Regions from separate parts of the Streptomyces chlorus genome, predicted to be linked through region 2. Evidence: predicted binding sites of a transcription regulator. Region 2 holds the regulator's gene; each other region holds the start of a gene.
The links. Region 2 encodes HrcA, which represses chaperone genes, less so after heat shock. Its sites were predicted from a motif close to TTNGCACTCNGNNNNNCNGAGTGCNAA; they were not measured.
Positions count from the first base shown of each region.

Region 1: groES (co-chaperone GroES) is a predicted target of HrcA. The motif match lies at 2,273-2,299, and genes of this name have one in related genera.
Region 3: groL (chaperonin GroEL) is a predicted target of HrcA. The motif match lies at 4,515-4,541, and genes of this name have one in related genera.

Region 1 is NZ_JBHSOA010000009.1:333,511-339,061, reverse strand. It holds gene ACFPZI_RS05990 (AAA family ATPase) at 1-7, shown strand, start outside; gene groL (chaperonin GroEL) at 81-1,700, opposite strand; gene groES (co-chaperone GroES) at 1,818-2,126, opposite strand; gene ACFPZI_RS05975 (polysaccharide deacetylase family protein) at 2,475-3,182, opposite strand; gene ACFPZI_RS05970 (polysaccharide deacetylase family protein) at 3,380-4,300, opposite strand; gene ACFPZI_RS05965 (THUMP-like domain-containing protein) at 4,413-5,551, shown strand, end outside.
Region 2 is NZ_JBHSOA010000138.1:86,410-91,960, reverse strand. It holds gene ACFPZI_RS35715 (nitronate monooxygenase) at 1-198, opposite strand, end outside; gene dnaJ (molecular chaperone DnaJ) at 591-1,727, opposite strand; gene hrcA (heat-inducible transcriptional repressor HrcA) at 1,728-2,744, opposite strand; gene ACFPZI_RS35700 (MBL fold metallo-hydrolase) at 2,905-3,630, shown strand; gene ACFPZI_RS35695 (DUF3097 domain-containing protein) at 3,674-4,480, shown strand; gene hemW (radical SAM family heme chaperone HemW) at 4,629-5,551, opposite strand, start outside.
Region 3 is NZ_JBHSOA010000014.1:223,329-228,879, forward strand. It holds gene ACFPZI_RS08885 (MFS transporter) at 15-1,520, opposite strand; gene ACFPZI_RS08890 (hypothetical protein) at 1,880-2,239, shown strand; partial or broken gene ACFPZI_RS08895 (Uma2 family endonuclease) at 2,329-2,520, shown strand; gene groL (chaperonin GroEL) at 2,729-4,351, opposite strand; gene ACFPZI_RS08905 (cold-shock protein) at 4,736-4,939, opposite strand; gene ACFPZI_RS08910 (MoaD/ThiS family protein) at 5,371-5,551, opposite strand, start outside.

The DNA of each region.
Region 1 (5,551 bases), on a different contig from region 2:
GGGCTGACGGCTGACGGCTGACGGCACGGGGAAGGCCCCCGCTCCGGGACCGGAGCGGGGGCCTTCTACGAGCGCGTCACTCAGTGGGAGTGGCCGTGCCCACCGGCAGCCGGCTCCTCCTCTTCCTTCTTCTCGACGACCAGGGTCTCGGTCGTGAGGAGGAGGGAGGCGATGGAGGCGGCGTTCTCCAGGGCGGAGCGGGTGACCTTGACCGGGTCGATGACGCCGGCCTTGATCAGGTCGCCGTACTCGTCGGTGGCGGCGTTGAAGCCGCTGCCCTTCTCGAGCTCGGCGACCTTGGAGACGATGACGTAGCCCTCGAGGCCGGCGTTCTCGGCGATCCAGCGCAGCGGCTCGACGGCGGCGCGGCGGACGACCGCGACACCGGTGGCCTCGTCGCCGGTCTTGCCGAGGTTGCCCTCGAGGACCTTGACGGCGTGGACGAGCGCGGAGCCACCACCGGAGACGATGCCCTCCTCGACCGCGGCGCGGGTCGCGGAGATGGCGTCCTCCAGACGGTGCTTCTTCTCCTTCAGCTCCACCTCGGTGGCGGCGCCGACCTTGATGACGCACACGCCGCCGGCCAGCTTCGCGAGGCGCTCCTGGAGCTTCTCGCGGTCCCAGTCGGAGTCCGTGGACTCGATCTCGGCCTTGATCTGGCCGACGCGACCGGTCACGTCCTCCTTCTTGCCACCGCCGTCGACGATCGTGGTGTCGTCCTTGGTGATGGTGACGCGGCGGGCGGAGCCCAGCACGTCCAGGCCGACCTGGTCGAGCTTGAGGCCGACCTCCTCGGAGACGACCGTGGCGCCGGTGAGGACGGCCATGTCCTGCAGCATCGCCTTGCGGCGGTCACCGAAGCCGGGGGCCTTGACCGCGACGGCGTTGAACGTGCCGCGGATCTTGTTGACGACCAGGGTCGACAGGGCCTCGCCCTCGACGTCCTCGGCGATGATCAGCAGCGGCTTGGAGGAGTTGGCCTGGATGACCTTCTCCAGCAGCGGCAGCAGCTCGGCGATGGAGCCGATCTTGCCCTGCGTGATGAGGATGTACGGGTCGTCCAGGACGGCTTCCATGCGCTCCTGGTCCGTCACGAAGTACGGCGACAGGTAGCCCTTGTCGAAGGCCATGCCCTCGGTGAAGTCCAGCTCCAGACCGAAGGTGTTGGACTCCTCGACGGTGATGACACCGTCCTTGCCGACCTTGTCCATCGCCTCGGCGATGAGCTCGCCGACCTGCTGGTCCTGGGCGGACAGCCCGGCGACGGCGGCGATGTCGGCCTTGTCGTCGATCGGGCGGGCCGAGGCGAGCAGGTCCTCGGAGACCGCGGCGACCGCGGCGTCGATGCCCTTCTTGAGGGCGGCCGGGGAGGCGCCGGCCGCGACGTTGCGCAGGCCCTCGCGGACCAGGGCCTGGGCCAGCACGGTCGCGGTGGTCGTACCGTCACCCGCGATGTCGTTGGTCTTGGTCGCCACCTCCTTGACCAGCTGGGCACCGAGGTTCTCGAACGGGTCCTCGACCTCGACCTCGCGGGCGATCGTGACACCGTCATTGGTGATGGTGGGGGCGCCGAACTTCTTGTCGATGACGACGTTGCGGCCCTTGGGGCCGATCGTCACCTTCACCGTGTCGGCAAGCTTGTTGACGCCGCGCTCAAGGGCGCGACGGGCGTCCTCGTCGAACTTCAGGATCTTCGCCATGGCAGCGGGAGCCCTCTCGGAATTCTGGGGTGAAAAAACACTGCGCCCCGGGCCCCCGGCTCAGTAAGCGTGTCGGGACCAGGGGCGCAGTTCGGAGCAAATCTGCTACGAGGTGACTTACTTCTCGATGATCGCGAGAACGTCGCGGGCCGAGAGGACGAGGTACTCCTCGCCGTTGTACTTCACCTCGGTGCCGCCGTACTTGCTGTAGAGCACGACGTCGCCGACCGACACGTCGAGTTCGACGCGCTTGCCGTCCTCGATACGGCCGGGGCCGATGGCCAGGACAACGCCCTCCTGGGGCTTCTCCTTGGCCGTGTCCGGAATGACCAGGCCCGAAGCCGTGGTCTGCTCGGCGTCGAGCGGCTGGACCACAATGCGGTCCTCGAGCGGCTTGATGGCAACCTTGGAGCTGGCGGTCGTCACGATCCGACCTCCCCCTTCGGAGATCTCACGGGGTTAACTGTCTGAGGTGGCGACCAGGTGGATCCGTCGTCGCGGGTGCCGGACCTGCCCGTCGCTGTGTTGGCACTCTCCAGGGGGGAGTGCCAGAACTGAGACTATGACCGCGATTAGCACTCGGTCAAGCGGAGTGCCAATTCACTGCGTGGCGTCGCCGGGGTTCCTGGGTACGTCAGTCCGAGAATTCGGCCTGTATTCGAGTGGCCGTCGCCTGAGAGCTGCCGCCCCCGGACCTCCGTTTCGGCCTGAACGGCCTCGTCCTCGATCTCCCCCGGGCTCTACGAGCAGGGGGTGCCCCCCGGACGGACCCATTCACCGGACGTAGTCCTCCAGCCTCCCGACCCTCAACCCCCGCTCCTCCAGTTCGCGCAGCAAACGTGTCGTCCGTTGCGTCAGGGTCAGCGGCGGGCCCTCGCCCGCGGGGACGGAGATGATGTCGCCGGGGGCCAGGCGGTGGGCGCCGCGGATGTACGTGAGGGTGCCGTCGCCTTCCAGGGTGACCCGCCAGAGCACGACCGCCTTGATGCCGCAGTCGGCGGCGGCCCGGAGGGTGGTGGTGTCGTACGTGCCGTAGGGCGGGCGGAACAGGTGGGGGCGGATACCGAAGCGGGACGTGAGCTTGCGCTGCTGGCCGCAGATCTCGGCGCGCTGACCGGCGTAGGGCAGGCCGCGCAGGGCGGGGTGGTCGAGGGTGTGGTTCTGCAGGCTCGCGCCGACCGAGCGCAGCCGGGCGAAGTGGCCGTAACCGGGCCCCACCACGCTGTCCGTGAGGAACATGCTGACGGGGAGGCGACGCCCGCGGACGAGGTCGATGAAGCGGGGGTCGCGTTCGGCGCCGTCGTCGTAGGTCAGGAAGACGACCTTGTCCCGGGTCGGGACGTGGTCGACGACGGGCGGGAGGCGGCCGGGCGACTGGCCCGCTCCGTCGCCCGTGTCCCCGGCGCCTTTCCCCGCACCCGCACCCGTCCCCGCCTCTTCTCCTGCCCCTGCCCCTGCCCCTGCCCCTGCCCCTGCCCCTATCCCTGGCCCTGGGACTGTCCCTGCCCCTATCCCTGGCCCTGCCCCTGACCCTGGGACTGGGACTGGGACTGGCCCTGGGACTGGCCCTGGGACTGTCGGGCCCGCGACCGGCTGCCCGCCGGCCGGGCCGCAGCCCGCGAGTGCCGCGGGCAGGACGAGACCCGCGGCCAGGAGAACCGCCGCGACCCCCCGCCGGATCACAGGTAGTCCTCCAGGCGCCCCACCGCGTATCCCTCGGCCGTGACCTTGTCCAGGAAGCGGCGGATCATGTCGGGCATGGTGCCCTCCCATTCGTCACGGCCCCGGAAGTGGGAGAGGACGATGTCGCCGGGGTGCAGGTCCCGGTCCCCCTCGCGGTAGTCCCAGCGGTCGACGAAGACCTCCTCGTTCCACAGCGGGGCGTACTCGATGCCGCAGGACTTGGCCGCGCGCAGGGTGTCCTTGTTGTAGTTGCCGAACGGCGGACGGAAGAGGACGGGGCGGTCGCCGTACCGCTGCTCGATGACGTCCTGCATGCCGCAGATCTCACGCTTCTGGCGGGCGTAGGACAGGCCGGGCAGGTACGGGTGGTTCAGGGTGTGGTTGTTCAGGCCGACGCCCCGGTCCCGCATCTTCTCGAAGTAGCCGTAGTCCTCCTTGATGACGTAGTCGCTGAGGAACACGGTGTACGGGATCTTCAGCTCGCTCATCATGCGCAGGAACGCGGGGTCCTTCTCGGCACCGTCGTCGATGGTGAGGAAGACGACCTTCTCCTCGGTGGGGACGGTGGTGAAGACCGGGGGAAGGCCCAGTTCCCGGTGCCCGTCGACCTCGAAGCCCTCACGGGTGGTGATCCTCGGCTTCTTCTCGGGCGCCGGCGGAGCGGTCCGGGGTACCCGCTTGAGCCCCCAGCGCTTCGCGGTGGCCACCCGCGCGGCGCGCAGTTCGGTGGCGTAGGGGTCGAGCGCGCGGGCCGAGGGCGCATGGAGGGGCTGCTGCCCGCCCGCGGGCGGGGCGGCGTCGGGGCCCTTTTCACAGCCCGCGACGAGAGGGGCGAGGGTCGCGAGGGCGAGTACGGCGACACCGGCCCGCACTCCCACCAGTGACCACCTTTTGTCATTTTGTCCTACTACTCGCATGGCGTCGGATCCTCTCAGTCCCCCGCCCCGGACCCGGCCCGACACCGCGGTCGGCGGCACACCGTCCACCGACTGGCCCACAACGGGCCCGTACCTGACCCACAATGGGCCGGTGAACGACCGCGCCCCCCTTCCTGCCCCATCCCTCGCCCCGCTCCTCACCCCCGAGGGCCGCGCCCTCCTCGACGAAGTGCGCGACACCGATCCGGCGCATGAACTCGCCGTCGCGACCCGGCTGCGCCGTGAGCATCCGGCGGAACTGGTCTCGGCGGCGCTCGGCCAGGCGCGGCTGCGGCAGCGGGCGGTGGCGAAGTTCGGGGCCGAGGACGCCGGGCGGATGTTCTTCACGCCGAACGGGGTCGAGCAGTCGACCCGGGCGAGCGTGGCGGCATACCGGGCGGGGCGGCTGAAGGAGCTGGGGGTGACCTCGGTGGCCGACCTGTGCTGCGGGATCGGCGGGGACGCGATCGCGCTGGCCCGCACCGGAATCCGGGTGCTTGCGGTGGACCGGGACCCGCTCACCGCGGCGGCGGCCCGGGCCAACGCCGACACGCTGGGGCTCGCGGATCTGATCGAGGTGCGGGAGGCAGACGTGACGGAGGTGGACACCGCCGGGTACGACGCCGTCTTCGTCGACCCGGCCCGGCGCGGCGGCCGCGGCCGCATCTTCGACCCCGAGGCCTACTCGCCCCCGCTGTCCTGGGCGATCGAGGCGGCCCGCAGGGCGCCCCGCGCCGCCGCCCTGAAGGTCGCGCCGGGCATCCCGCACGAGGCCGTTCCCGGTGACGCGGAGGCCGAGTGGATCTCGGACGGCGGGGACGTGAAGGAGGCGGTGCTGTGGTTCGGCACCGGGCACGCGGCCGCCCCCTCGCAGGCGAGCCCCGACCCGGGCCCCGGCGCGGTGCGCGCGACCCTGCTGCCCGGCCCCCGCACGCTGCTCTCCCGCGGGCTGCCCGACCCGGCGGTGCGTCCGCCCGGCCGGTACCTGTACGAGCCCGACGGCGCCGTCATCCGCGCGCATCTCGTCGCCGAGGTCGCCGAACAGCTCGACGGCGGGCTCATCGACGCGACCATCGCCTACATCACCGCCGACGAACACCGCCCGACGCCCTACGCCACCGCCTACGAGATCACCGACCGGCTCCCCTTCAACGTCAAGAAGCTGAAGGCGCTGCTGCGGGAGCGTCAGGTCGGCACACTGACCGTCAAGAAGCGCGGCTCGGCGGTGGAACCGGAGGAACTCCGCCGCAA
Region 2 (5,551 bases):
GCCGAAAGCAAGGCCGGTCAGTCCGCGCAGCTGCTTGATCTCCTGGTACATCCCGTCCGCGGTCTTGTACCCGGCGGCCAGGAAACCGAGCCCGCCCGCCTCGGACACGGCCGCGGCAAGCTGCGGCACGGCGACTCCGCCCGCCATCGGGGCCTGCACCACGGGGTGCCGGAGGAGGTCGGTGAGCGCCAAGGACATGACGGCATGTTGCCACGTCCTTCGGACATCTCCGAATCGGATCGAAGGCAGAACGGACGCGGATCGGACCCAGATCGGACCCAGATCGAAGACGGGCCGGAAACGGATCGGAGACGCATCCGAAACGAACGGAAACCCCGTCGGAGACAGGTCCGGAGCGGTTCCGAAGGGGGCTCTAGAAGGGCTCCCGAGGGGCTCCCGAGCGGCTCCGGACGGGTTCCGGAGCCGACCGTGCCGGCCGTGCCCCTTGGCGCAGACCGTTCCCGAGGCCCGCGCGGCCACTGCGCCGAAGCGCACCCGGGGCGCCCCGCAAGGACCTCGTCCGGCCCTCGCGGAAAGCACCCGTCAGCACCGTCAGGGGCCCACAGGCCCGTAGACGCCCGGTCAGCGCCTCAGCGCCCGTTGAAGGCGTCCTTCAGCCGGGAGAACAGGCCCTGCTGGCCCGGCTGGAACTGGCCCAGTGGGCGCTCCTCGCCGCGGAGCTTGGCGAATTCGCGCAGCAGGCGTTCCTGTTCGACGTCGAGCTTGCCCGGGGTCTGCACCTCGACGTGCACGATGAGGTCGCCCCGGCCGCCGCCGCGCAGATGCGTGACGCCCCGGCCGTGCAGCGGGATCGACTGGCCGGACTGGGTGCTGGGCCGGATGTCGACCTCCTCCATGCCGTCCAGCGTCTCCAGCGGCACTTTCGTGCCGAGGGCGGCCGCCGTCATCGGGATGGTGACCGTGCAGTGCAGGTCGTCACCGCGCCGCTGGAAGGTGCTGTGCGGCAGCTCGTGGATCTCGACGTACAGGTCGCCGGCGGGACCGCCGCCGGGGCCGACCTCGCCCTCGCCGGCCAGTTGGATCCGCGTGCCGTTGTCCACACCGGCCGGGATCTTCACCGTCAGGGTGCGGCGGGAGCGGATCCGTCCGTCGCCCGCGCACTCCGGGCACGGGTTCGGGACGACGGTGCCGAAGCCCTGGCACTGCGGGCAGGGGCGCGAGGTCATGACCTGGCCCAGGAAGGACCGCGTGACCTGCGAGACCTCGCCCCGGCCGCGGCACATGTCACAGGTCTGCGCGGTGGTGCCGGGGGCGGCGCCCTCACCGCTGCAGGTGGTGCAGACGACCGCCGTGTCGACCTGGATGTCCTTGGTCGTGCCGAACGCGGCCTCGTCCAGCTCGACTTCGAGGCGGATCATCGCGTCCTGGCCGCGGCGGGTGCGCGAGCGCGGTCCGCGCTGCGACGCCGTGCCGAAGAACGCGTCCATGATGTCGGAGAAGTTTCCGAAGCCGCCCGCGCCGAAGCCGCCCGCGCCACCGCCGCCGGCCTGCTGGAGCGGGTCGCCGCCGAGGTCGTAGACCTGCTTCTTCTGCGGGTCCGACAACACCTCGTAGGCGGCGTTGATCTCCTTGAACCGCTCCTGCGTCTTCGGGTCCGGGTTGACGTCCGGATGCAGCTCGCGGGCGAGTCGCCGGAAGGCCTTCTTGATCTCTTCCTGCGGCGCGTCCCGGCGTACGCCGAGTACGGCGTAATAGTCGGTGGCCACTTACGACTCCGCCAGGATCTGTCCGACGTACCGTGCCACTGCGCGTACCGCTCCCATCGTTCCCGGGTAATCCATGCGTGTCGGTCCGACCACGCCGAGCTTGGCAACAGCCTCGCCGCCCGAACCGTAGCCCACCGACACGACGGACGTGGAGTTGAGTCCCTCGTGGGCGTTCTCATGACCGATACGGACGGTCACGCCCGGATCCTTCGCCTCTCCGAGCAGCTTGAGGAGCACGACCTGCTCCTCGAGCGCCTCCAGAACAGGCCGGATCACCAAGGGGAAGTCATGTCCGAAGCGGGTCAGATTGGCGGTGCCGCCGATCATCAACCGCTCCTCGTTCTCCTCGACCAGTGTCTCCAGGAGAGTGGAGAGCACGGTCGAGACCGTACCGCGTTCCTCGGGGTCGAATCCCTCGGGGAGGTCCTCGACGAGGGATGGTACGTCGGTGAAACGGCGGCCCGCGACACGGCTGTTGAGCCGCGCCCGCAGATCCGCCAGGGTCGCCTCGCCGACCGGCGCCGGGCAGTCGACCATGCGCTGCTCGACCCGCCCGGTGTCCGTGATCAGCACCAGCATGGCGCGCGCGGGCGCCATCGGGAGCAACTCCACGTGCCGCACGGTCGAGCGGGTCAGCGACGGGTACTGCACGACGGCGACCTGCCGGGTGAGCTGCGCGAGCAGCCGCACCGTGCGGGCGACGACGTCGTCCAGGTCGACGGAGCCCTCGAGGAAGTTCTGGATGGCGCGCCGCTCGGGCGCGGTCATCGGCTTGACGCCGGCGAGCTTGTCCACGAAGAGCCGGTAGCCCTTGTCCGTGGGGATGCGCCCGGCGCTGGTGTGCGGCTGGGCGATGAAGCCCTCGTCCTCCAGGGCCGCCATGTCGTTGCGCACGGTGGCCGGGGAGACGCCGAGGTTGTGCCGCTCGGTGAGGGCCTTGGAGCCGACGGGCTCCTCGGTACCGACGTAGTCCTGGACGATGGCGCGCAGCACCTGGAGCCTGCGTTCACTGAACATCACGCATACCTCCTCAAACCGTCCGCCCGGTACCTTCCCTGGCACTCTTCGCACGCGAGTGCCAGACTCCCCGCCCAGTGTACGACCGGGGGGTACTCCCTGGGCAAGGCCGGTCCCGCACCGTCGCGCGACGAAAGCCGTGGACCGTTAGCGTCGCGGTATGACGGTGGCTTGGGAAGAGTCGGGATGGGAACGGCCGGCGCCGGGAGTGGGGCGGTGCCGGCTTCCGGTGTGGGACTGCACGGTGGGGCTCGTGGTCGGCGCGGACGCGGTGCTGCTCGTGGACGCCGGTTCGTCCCTGCGCGAGGGCGCGCGGTTGCGGGCCGAGGCGCAGGCGCTCGCCGGGCGGCGTGTGACGCATCTCGCGCTCACCCACCCCCACTTCGACCATGTGCTGGGAGCGGCGGTGTTCGCGGGCGCGGAGGTGTTCGGCGCGGTGGGCCTGGACACGGTGCTGGCGCGGGGCCGCGAGGAGCTGCGCGCGGACGCGGAGCGCCACGGTCTGGACGCGCGGGCGGCCGGGGAGGCGGTGGACGCGCTGGTCCGTCCCCGGCACACGGTGGCCGGCGAGTGGACGCTCGACCTGGGCGGCGGACGGCAGGCACTCCTCGCGAACGTGGGGCCGGGGCACACGGCGCACGATCTCGCGGTGCTGGTGCCCGGCGACCCGGCGGTGGTGTTCTGCGGCGACCTGGTGGAGGAGTCCGGCGAGCCGCAGGCGGGCCCCGACGCCGTGCCGTCGCAGTGGCCGGGCGCCCTGGACCGGCTGCTGGCCCTGGGCGGCGAGGACGCGGTGTACGTTCCCGGCCACGGCGCGGCGGTGGACGCGGCGTTCGTACGGGCCCAGCGCGACGCCCTCGCGGCTCGCTTCGGCGTGTCGGGCTGAATCTTCGGCCGAACGGGGGCCGGCTTCTCCTATCGTCATCAGAATGCGCCCGTACTCTCCTGACCTGACCCCTGGGTGGAAGAAGTCCCGTCCCGTCCCCGAGGTGCCGGCCGAGCCCGGTCTGGTCGTGGAGGAGCCCGGCAGCGGATTCTGCGGCGCGGTGATCCGCTGCGAGGCGGGCACGGTGACCCTGGAGGACCGCTTCGGCAAGCACCGGGTGTTCCCGCTGGAACCGCGCGGCTTCCTGTGGGAGGGGCGTGCGGTGACGCTGGTGCGGCCGGCCGCCGGCCCGTCCCGGCCGACCCGTACGGCGTCCGGTTCGGTGGCCGTCCCGGGCGCACGCGCTCGTGTGGCGCGTGCCGGGCGCATCTACGTCGAGGGGCGGCACGACGCCGAACTGGTCGAGAAGGTGTGGGGCGACGACCTGCGCGTCGAGGGCGTGGTCGTGGAGTACCTGGAGGGCGTCGACGACCTCCCGGCGATCGTCGAGGAGTTCGGTCCGGGCCCGGACGCACGGCTGGGGGTCCTGGTGGACCACTTGGTGCCGGGTTCGAAGGAATCGCGCATCGCCGAGGCGGTCACCAGTGAACACGCCCTGGTCGTCGGCCACCCCTACATCGACGTCTGGGAGGCGGTGAAGCCGTCGTCCCTGGGCATCGAGGCATGGCCGCACGTCCCACGCGGCCAGGACTGGAAGACGGGGGTGTGCCGGGCCCTGGGCTGGCACGTGGCGAACACCGGCGAGGCGTGGCAGCACATCCTCGGCTCGGTGCGCTCCTACAGGGACCTGGAACCGGAGCTCCTGGGGCGGGTGGAGGAGCTGATCGATTTCGTGACGGCGCCGGCCTGACACCGTCGGCCCCAGGATGTCTCAGCCCGTCCGGCATGAGGACGAGGCCCTTCGGGCCGACAGCGGGGGTCTGAGGGCGCAGCCCCCGGGGGACGGGAAGGGGCGGCGGGGGCAGGGCGGGGGCGGGAAACACTCCCCGGGGCCCCGTTCAGTCCACCAGGTCCCGGACCACCGCGTCCGCCAGCAACCGCCCCCGCAGCGTCAGCACGGCTCGCCCCTCCTCGTACGGGCCCGGCTGGAGCCGGCCGTCGGTCAGGGCCCTGCCGGCGGCCCGCAGGCCCTCCGCGCGGAGCAGCGACAGCGGGACGCCCTCCTTGAGGCGCAGTTCCAGCAGGACGCGCTCCACCCGGCGGTCCTCCTCGGAGAGGATCTCGCGCCCGGCACCCGGCGAGCGGCCCTCGGCCAGGGCCGCCGCGTACGCGCCCGGGTGCTTCACGTTCCACCAGCGCACCCCGCCCACGTGCGAGTGCGCCCCGGGCCCCGCGCCCCACCAGTCGGCGCCGCGCCAGTACAGCTCGTTGTGCAGGCAGCGGCCCGCGTCCGAGGTGGCCCAGTTCGACACCTCGTACCAGTCGAATCCGGCCGCCGACAGGGTCTCCTCGGCGATCAGGTACCGGTCGGCGTGGACGTCGTCGTCGGTCATCGGGACCTCGCCGCGCCGGATGCGGCGGGCGAGCTGGGTGCCCTCCTCGACGATCAGGGCGTAGGCCGAGATGTGGTCGGGGCCCGCGCCGAGGGCCGCGCTCAGCGAGGCCCGCCAGTCGTCGTCGGACTCGCCGGGGGTGCCGTAGATCAGGTCGAGGTTGACGTGCTCGAAGCCCGCCGCGCGCGCCTCGGCGACACACGCTTCCGGGCGGCCGGGGGTGTGCGTGCGGTCGAGAATCTTCAGTACGTGCTGCCGGGCGCTCTGCATGCCGAAGGAGATCCGGTTGAAGCCGCCCTCGCGCAGGGTGGCCAGATAGGCGGGGTCGACCGACTCCGGGTTCGCCTCCGTGGTGACCTCGGCGTCCGCCGCGAGCCCGAACTCGTCACGGATCGCGGCCAGCATCCGTACGAGGTCGTCGGCGGCCA
Region 3 (5,551 bases), on a different contig from region 2:
CCGCAGCCCTGTGGCTACGCCTTGACTGCCGGAACCTCGGCGGACTCGGTCCCCGCCCCGGTCGAGCCCTTCGCGCTCTCCGCACGCGCCACGGTCGGACCCTCCGGGCGCCGGCGCGGGATGAAGGCCGCCACGACGAACCCGACGAGCGCGGCACCCGCGCCGAGCGCCAGCACCGTACGGAAGGCGTCCTCGGACGGCACCGCGAACGAACCGAGCCGCGTGGTCATCTGGGCCAGGACGACACCGGCGACGGCGCTGGCGACGGACGTGCCCAGGGACCGCATCAGGGTGTTGAGGCTGTTCGCGGAGCCCGTCTCGGAGGCGGGCACGGCACCCATGATGAGCGCGGGCATCGCCCCGTAGCAGAAGCCGATACCGGCGCCGATGACACAGGACGCCAGCACGAAGTGCCACACCTCGGCCATGAGGACGACGTTCAGCCCGTAGCCGACGGCGACGATCAGGGCGCCGATCATCAGCGTCACCTTCGGCCCCTTGGCGCGGGAGACAAGGGCGGAGACCGGGGCCAGCGCCATCATCACCAGGCCGGACGGGGCCATGACCAGGCCGGCCGTCAGCAGCGACTTGCCCAGGCCGTAGCCGGTCTGCTCCGGGAGCTGGAGCAGTTGCGGGATGACCAGGGACATGGAGAACATCGCGAAGCCGATCGCCACCGAGGCGGCGTTGGTCACCAGCACCTGGGGGCGGGCCGAGACCCGCAGGTCCACCAGCGGCTCGGTGACGCGCAGCTCGTAGGAGCCCCAGGCCACCAGGATGACGACGGCCACCGCGAACAGGCCGAGCGTGGTGCCGCTCCCCCAGCCCCAGTCGGCGCCCTTGGAGATCGCGAGCAGCAGGCACATCAGGCCGGCCGCCATCCCGATCGCGCCGGGTACGTCGAACCGGCCGCCGGTGCGCACCTTCGACTCCGGTACGAGGACGGCCACCAGGGCGAGCGCGACGACGCCGAGGGCCGCCGAGGTCCAGAACAGCGCGTGCCAGTCGAAGTTGTCGGCGATGAGCGCGGCGGCGGGCAGGCCGAGGGCGCCGCCGACACCGAGCGAGGCGCTGATCACCGCGGTCGCCGATCCCAGCCGCTCGGCGGGGAGTTCGTCGCGCAGGATGCTGATGCCGAGCGGGATCACACCGGACGCGAGGCCCTGCAGGGCACGGCCGACGATCATCGGGGTCAGGCTGTCGCTGAGTCCGGCGACCACGGAGCCGACGATCAGCATGCTCATGCTGAGCAGGAGCATGCGCCGCTTGCCGTACATGTCGCCGAGGCGCCCCATGACCGGGGTCGCGACGGCCGCGGCGAGCAGGGTCGCGGTGATGGCCCAGGCGGTGTCCGACGCCGAGGCGTTCAGGAACTTCGGCAGCTGTCCCACGATCGGGATGACCAGCGTCTGCATCAGCGAGACGACGATGCCGCCGAAGGCCAGGACGGCCACCACGGCGTTGGGTTTGGGCGGCGCGGATTCCCTGGCCTCGGCGGGCCGGATGGGTGCGTCGGACATGAGGGAGCTCTCCGTCGTGGCTCAGTTCTAATTGACTTGGGCAACCTTATAGAGCTTAATTGAGTTAAGCAAGTTAATACAGCCGGGCCTTTTGGTCTGTCTTGTCGCCATGAAACGGACACCTGGAGCAGGCCTGGAGCGGACCTGGAGGCCGAAGCGGGAAGCCACGCCGGAAGCCACACAGGGAGAAGAGGCGGGGAGCCGGCGCACACTCCCTGCGGGACGCGCGCGCCGGCTCCCCGCCTCCGGGGCTCAGCTCAACTCAGCGTCCTGAGCGACGCCGCGTCGTACGGCGCGAGCTCGTCGACGCGCCCGCGCTGTCGCTCTCCCAGGCCGACTGCACGCGACTCGCCCCGCTGGTGGCGGAGTGGTTCGCGCGCGGCGCCACCGATGAGACCGTACGCACCGCCCTCACCGCCGGCCTGCCCGCACCGGTGCACCACCCGGCCGCCCTGCTCCGCCGCCGCCTGACCGACAAGCTCCCGCCCGAGCCGCCCCCTGCCCCGGCTCAGCGCCCGCCCCTGCGGCTCCTGGAATGCGCGAAGTGCCGTACGCCGGGGCCTCCCGAGGCGCTACCGGGCGGCCTCTGCGGCGCGTGTCGGGGCGAACGCGCCCTCGCCCGCTCCCACACGCCCCTGTCCGTCACCACGGTCCAGGCCCGTGCGGCCGGGATCCGCGCTGCGATGTCCCAGAAACGACGCGAAAGGACACCCGTATGACGGCTCCTACGGTCCGGCGACACCACCCCGGGGCACGATGGAGGGAAGGAGGCGACGCCATGACCCGTGACACCGCTGAACGCCCGCAGATGTCCGTCGAGGACTTCGAGGAGCTCGTCCGCAGGGCTCCGAGGGAGATCCGCAACCGGCTGGAGTTCCTCGGCGGACGGCTGCGCATCCGGCACGGGCCGCTCGACGTCGACGAGTTCGAGGAGCTGGCCGAGGCCGCGCCCGAAACCGTGCGGCTCGAATACATCAACGGAAAATTGAAGTGCTCTCCCGGCTGAAGCCGGGAGAGCACTTCAACCCTGGGGGGCGACCGTCGAGCTTCCGCCCCCGGTGAGCATCACCCTCGACACCGAGAGGCTCAAGGACTACGCCGACTGAACCCCGCCGGTCCGAAGACGCCCGAGGGCGGCACCCCCTGCTGTGCAGGAAGTGCCGCCCTCGGTACCGACGGACCGGGTCCGAACCTGAGGTGAGTCAGGCTCAGAAGTCCATGTCACCGCCCGGCATGCCGCCCGGAGCGGCCGCGCCGGCCTTCTCCGGCTTGTCGGCGATGACGGCCTCGGTGGTCAGGAACAGCGCGGCGATCGACGCGGCGTTCTGCAGCGCGGAACGCGTCACCTTGGCCGGGTCGATGATGCCTTCCTTGACCAGGTCGACGTACTCGCCGGTCGCGGCGTTCAGACCGTGACCCGGGGTCAGGTTGCGCACCTTCTCCACCACGACACCGCCCTCGAGGCCGGCGTTCACGGCGATCTGCTTCAGCGGGGCCTCGAGCGCGATCTTCACGGCGTTGGCGCCGGTCGCCTCGTCACCCTCGAGCTCCAGCTTCTCGAACACCTGGGAGGCCTGGAGCAGGGCCACGCCGCCACCGGCGACGATGCCCTCCTCGACGGCCGCCTTCGCGTTGCGAACGGCGTCCTCGATGCGGTGCTTGCGCTCCTTGAGCTCGACCTCGGTGGCGGCACCGGCCTTGATGACCGCGACACCGCCGGCGAGCTTCGCCAGGCGCTCCTGCAGCTTCTCGCGGTCGTAGTCCGAGTCGCTGTTCTCGATCTCGGCGCGGATCTGGTTCACGCGGCCCTGGACCTGGTCGGCCGAGCCGGCACCGTCGACGATGGTGGTCTCGTCCTTGGTGATGACGACCTTGCGGGCCTTGCCCAGGAGGTCGACCGTGGCGTTCTCCAGCTTGAGGCCGACCTCCTCGGAGATGACCTCGCCGCCCGTGAGGATGGCGATGTCGCCGAGCATGGCCTTGCGGCGGTCGCCGAAGCCCGGGGCCTTGACCGCGACGGACTTGAAGGTGCCGCGGATCTTGTTGACGACCAGGGTCGACAGGGCCTCGCCTTCGACGTCCTCGGCGATGATCAGCAGCGGCTTGCCCGACTGCATGACCTTCTCCAGGAGCGGCAGCAGGTCCTTGACGTTGCCGATCTTGGAGTTGGCGATCAGGATGTACGGGTCGTCGAGCGACGCCTCCATACGCTCCATGTCGGTGGCGAAGTACGCCGAGATGTAGCCCTTGTCGAAGCGCATACCCTCGGTGAGCTCCAGTTCCAGACCGAAGGTCTGGGACTCCTCGACGGTGATGACGCCTTCCTTGCCGACCTTGTCCATGGCCTCGGCGATGAGCTCGCCGATCTGGGTGTCGGCGGCGGAGATGGAGGCCGTGGAGGCGATCTGCTCCTTGGTCTCGACGTCCTTCGCCTGCTCCAGCAGGGCACCGGAGACGGCCTCGACGGCCTTCTCGATACCGCGCTTGAGGGCCATCGGGTTGGCGCCGGCGGCTACGTTACGCAGGCCCTCCTTGACCAGGGCCTGGGCGAGAACGGTCGCGGTGGTCGTACCGTCACCGGCGACGTCGTCCGTCTTCTTGGCGACTTCCTTGACCAGCTCGGCGCCGATCTTCTCGTACGGGTCCTCGAGCTCGATCTCCTTGGCGATGGACACACCATCGTTGGTGATCGTGGGAGCGCCCCACTTCTTCTCGAGGACGACGTTGCGGCCCTTGGGGCCGAGCGTCACCTTGACGGCGTCCGCGAGCTGGTTCATGCCGCGCTCGAGGCCGCGCCGTGCCTCCTCGTCGAACGCGATGATCTTGGCCATGTGAAGTGGTCCCTCCAGGACTGGGGGTGATGACTCCAGGACCGCGCCCGCGCCCGCGACGGACGGCTCACAGACCCGGTGGTTCCTTGCTCCACCGGCCCGCGGGCCTCACCGACCCGGTCCTTACGTTGTCACTCTCACCTTCAGAGTGCTAACGCAATGATTAGCACTCGACCCATGCGAGTGCAAGCGCCTTCGAGGATCGGCAGGCCACTCAGCCACCCGCGAACACCCCGGACAAGACGGACAGCGGGGCGGACACGCCCCCGGGGGCGAGCGGCGGGACGGGCCCGGGGCAAGGCGAAGGGCTCGTGTCCCCGGGGTGACCCCGGGGACACGAGCCCTTCGCCGGCAGGAAAATTCTCGTGGTTGCTGGTAGCGCGTTCAGGCGGTGACGCGAACCATGTCGGCCTGCGGGCCTTTCTGGCCCTGCGAGATCTCGAACTCGACCCGCTGGCCCTCTTCAAGGGTGCGGTAGCCGTCCATCTGGATCGCGCTGTAGTGGACGAAAACATCCGCACCACCGTCGACCGCGATGAAGCCGTACCCCTTCTCCGCGTTGAACCACTTGACGGTGCCCTGAGCCATGCCTAACTCCCCTATTACTGGCCCTTGCACAGATCCGCACTTCGCGGATCCGGGTCAGACCTCACTCCCCAAACGGTTGGGGGCGTGCGCCGGAACGCGTCGACCGCGGCTGAATGTATCTGCCCAACTGCCCTCTGCAACAGGTCAATCGGACGAGAAATCTCGACGTCGCCGGTCCGGAATGTGACGGGAATTCACCCGATTTCAGGGCAAGTCAGACCGGGCAAACGCCACAAAAGCCGCAGAAATGGCCCAGACTTTGGCTACATCCAGTCGGGCGGGCGGCAGGAATTAATGGTTCCCGATGGGGAAATCGGGACCGTGTTCCCCGACTCTATCGTGTTCAACCCCACGGAATTGCCCCCTCCGCTTCTCTCACGGAGGGGGCAATTCGATGGACGCTCAGTAAGGGTGATTACCGAAGGTAATGATCAGCCGCCGGCGACGGCCGGGATGATCGACACACCCACACCGTCCGGGGTCGCGGTGTCCAGGCCCTGCTCGAAGCGGACGTCGTCGTCGTTGACGTAGACGTTGACGAAGCGGCGCAGCTTGCCCTGGTCGTCGAGGACCCTGGCGGCGATCCCGGTGTGGTTCTTCTCCAGGTCGGCG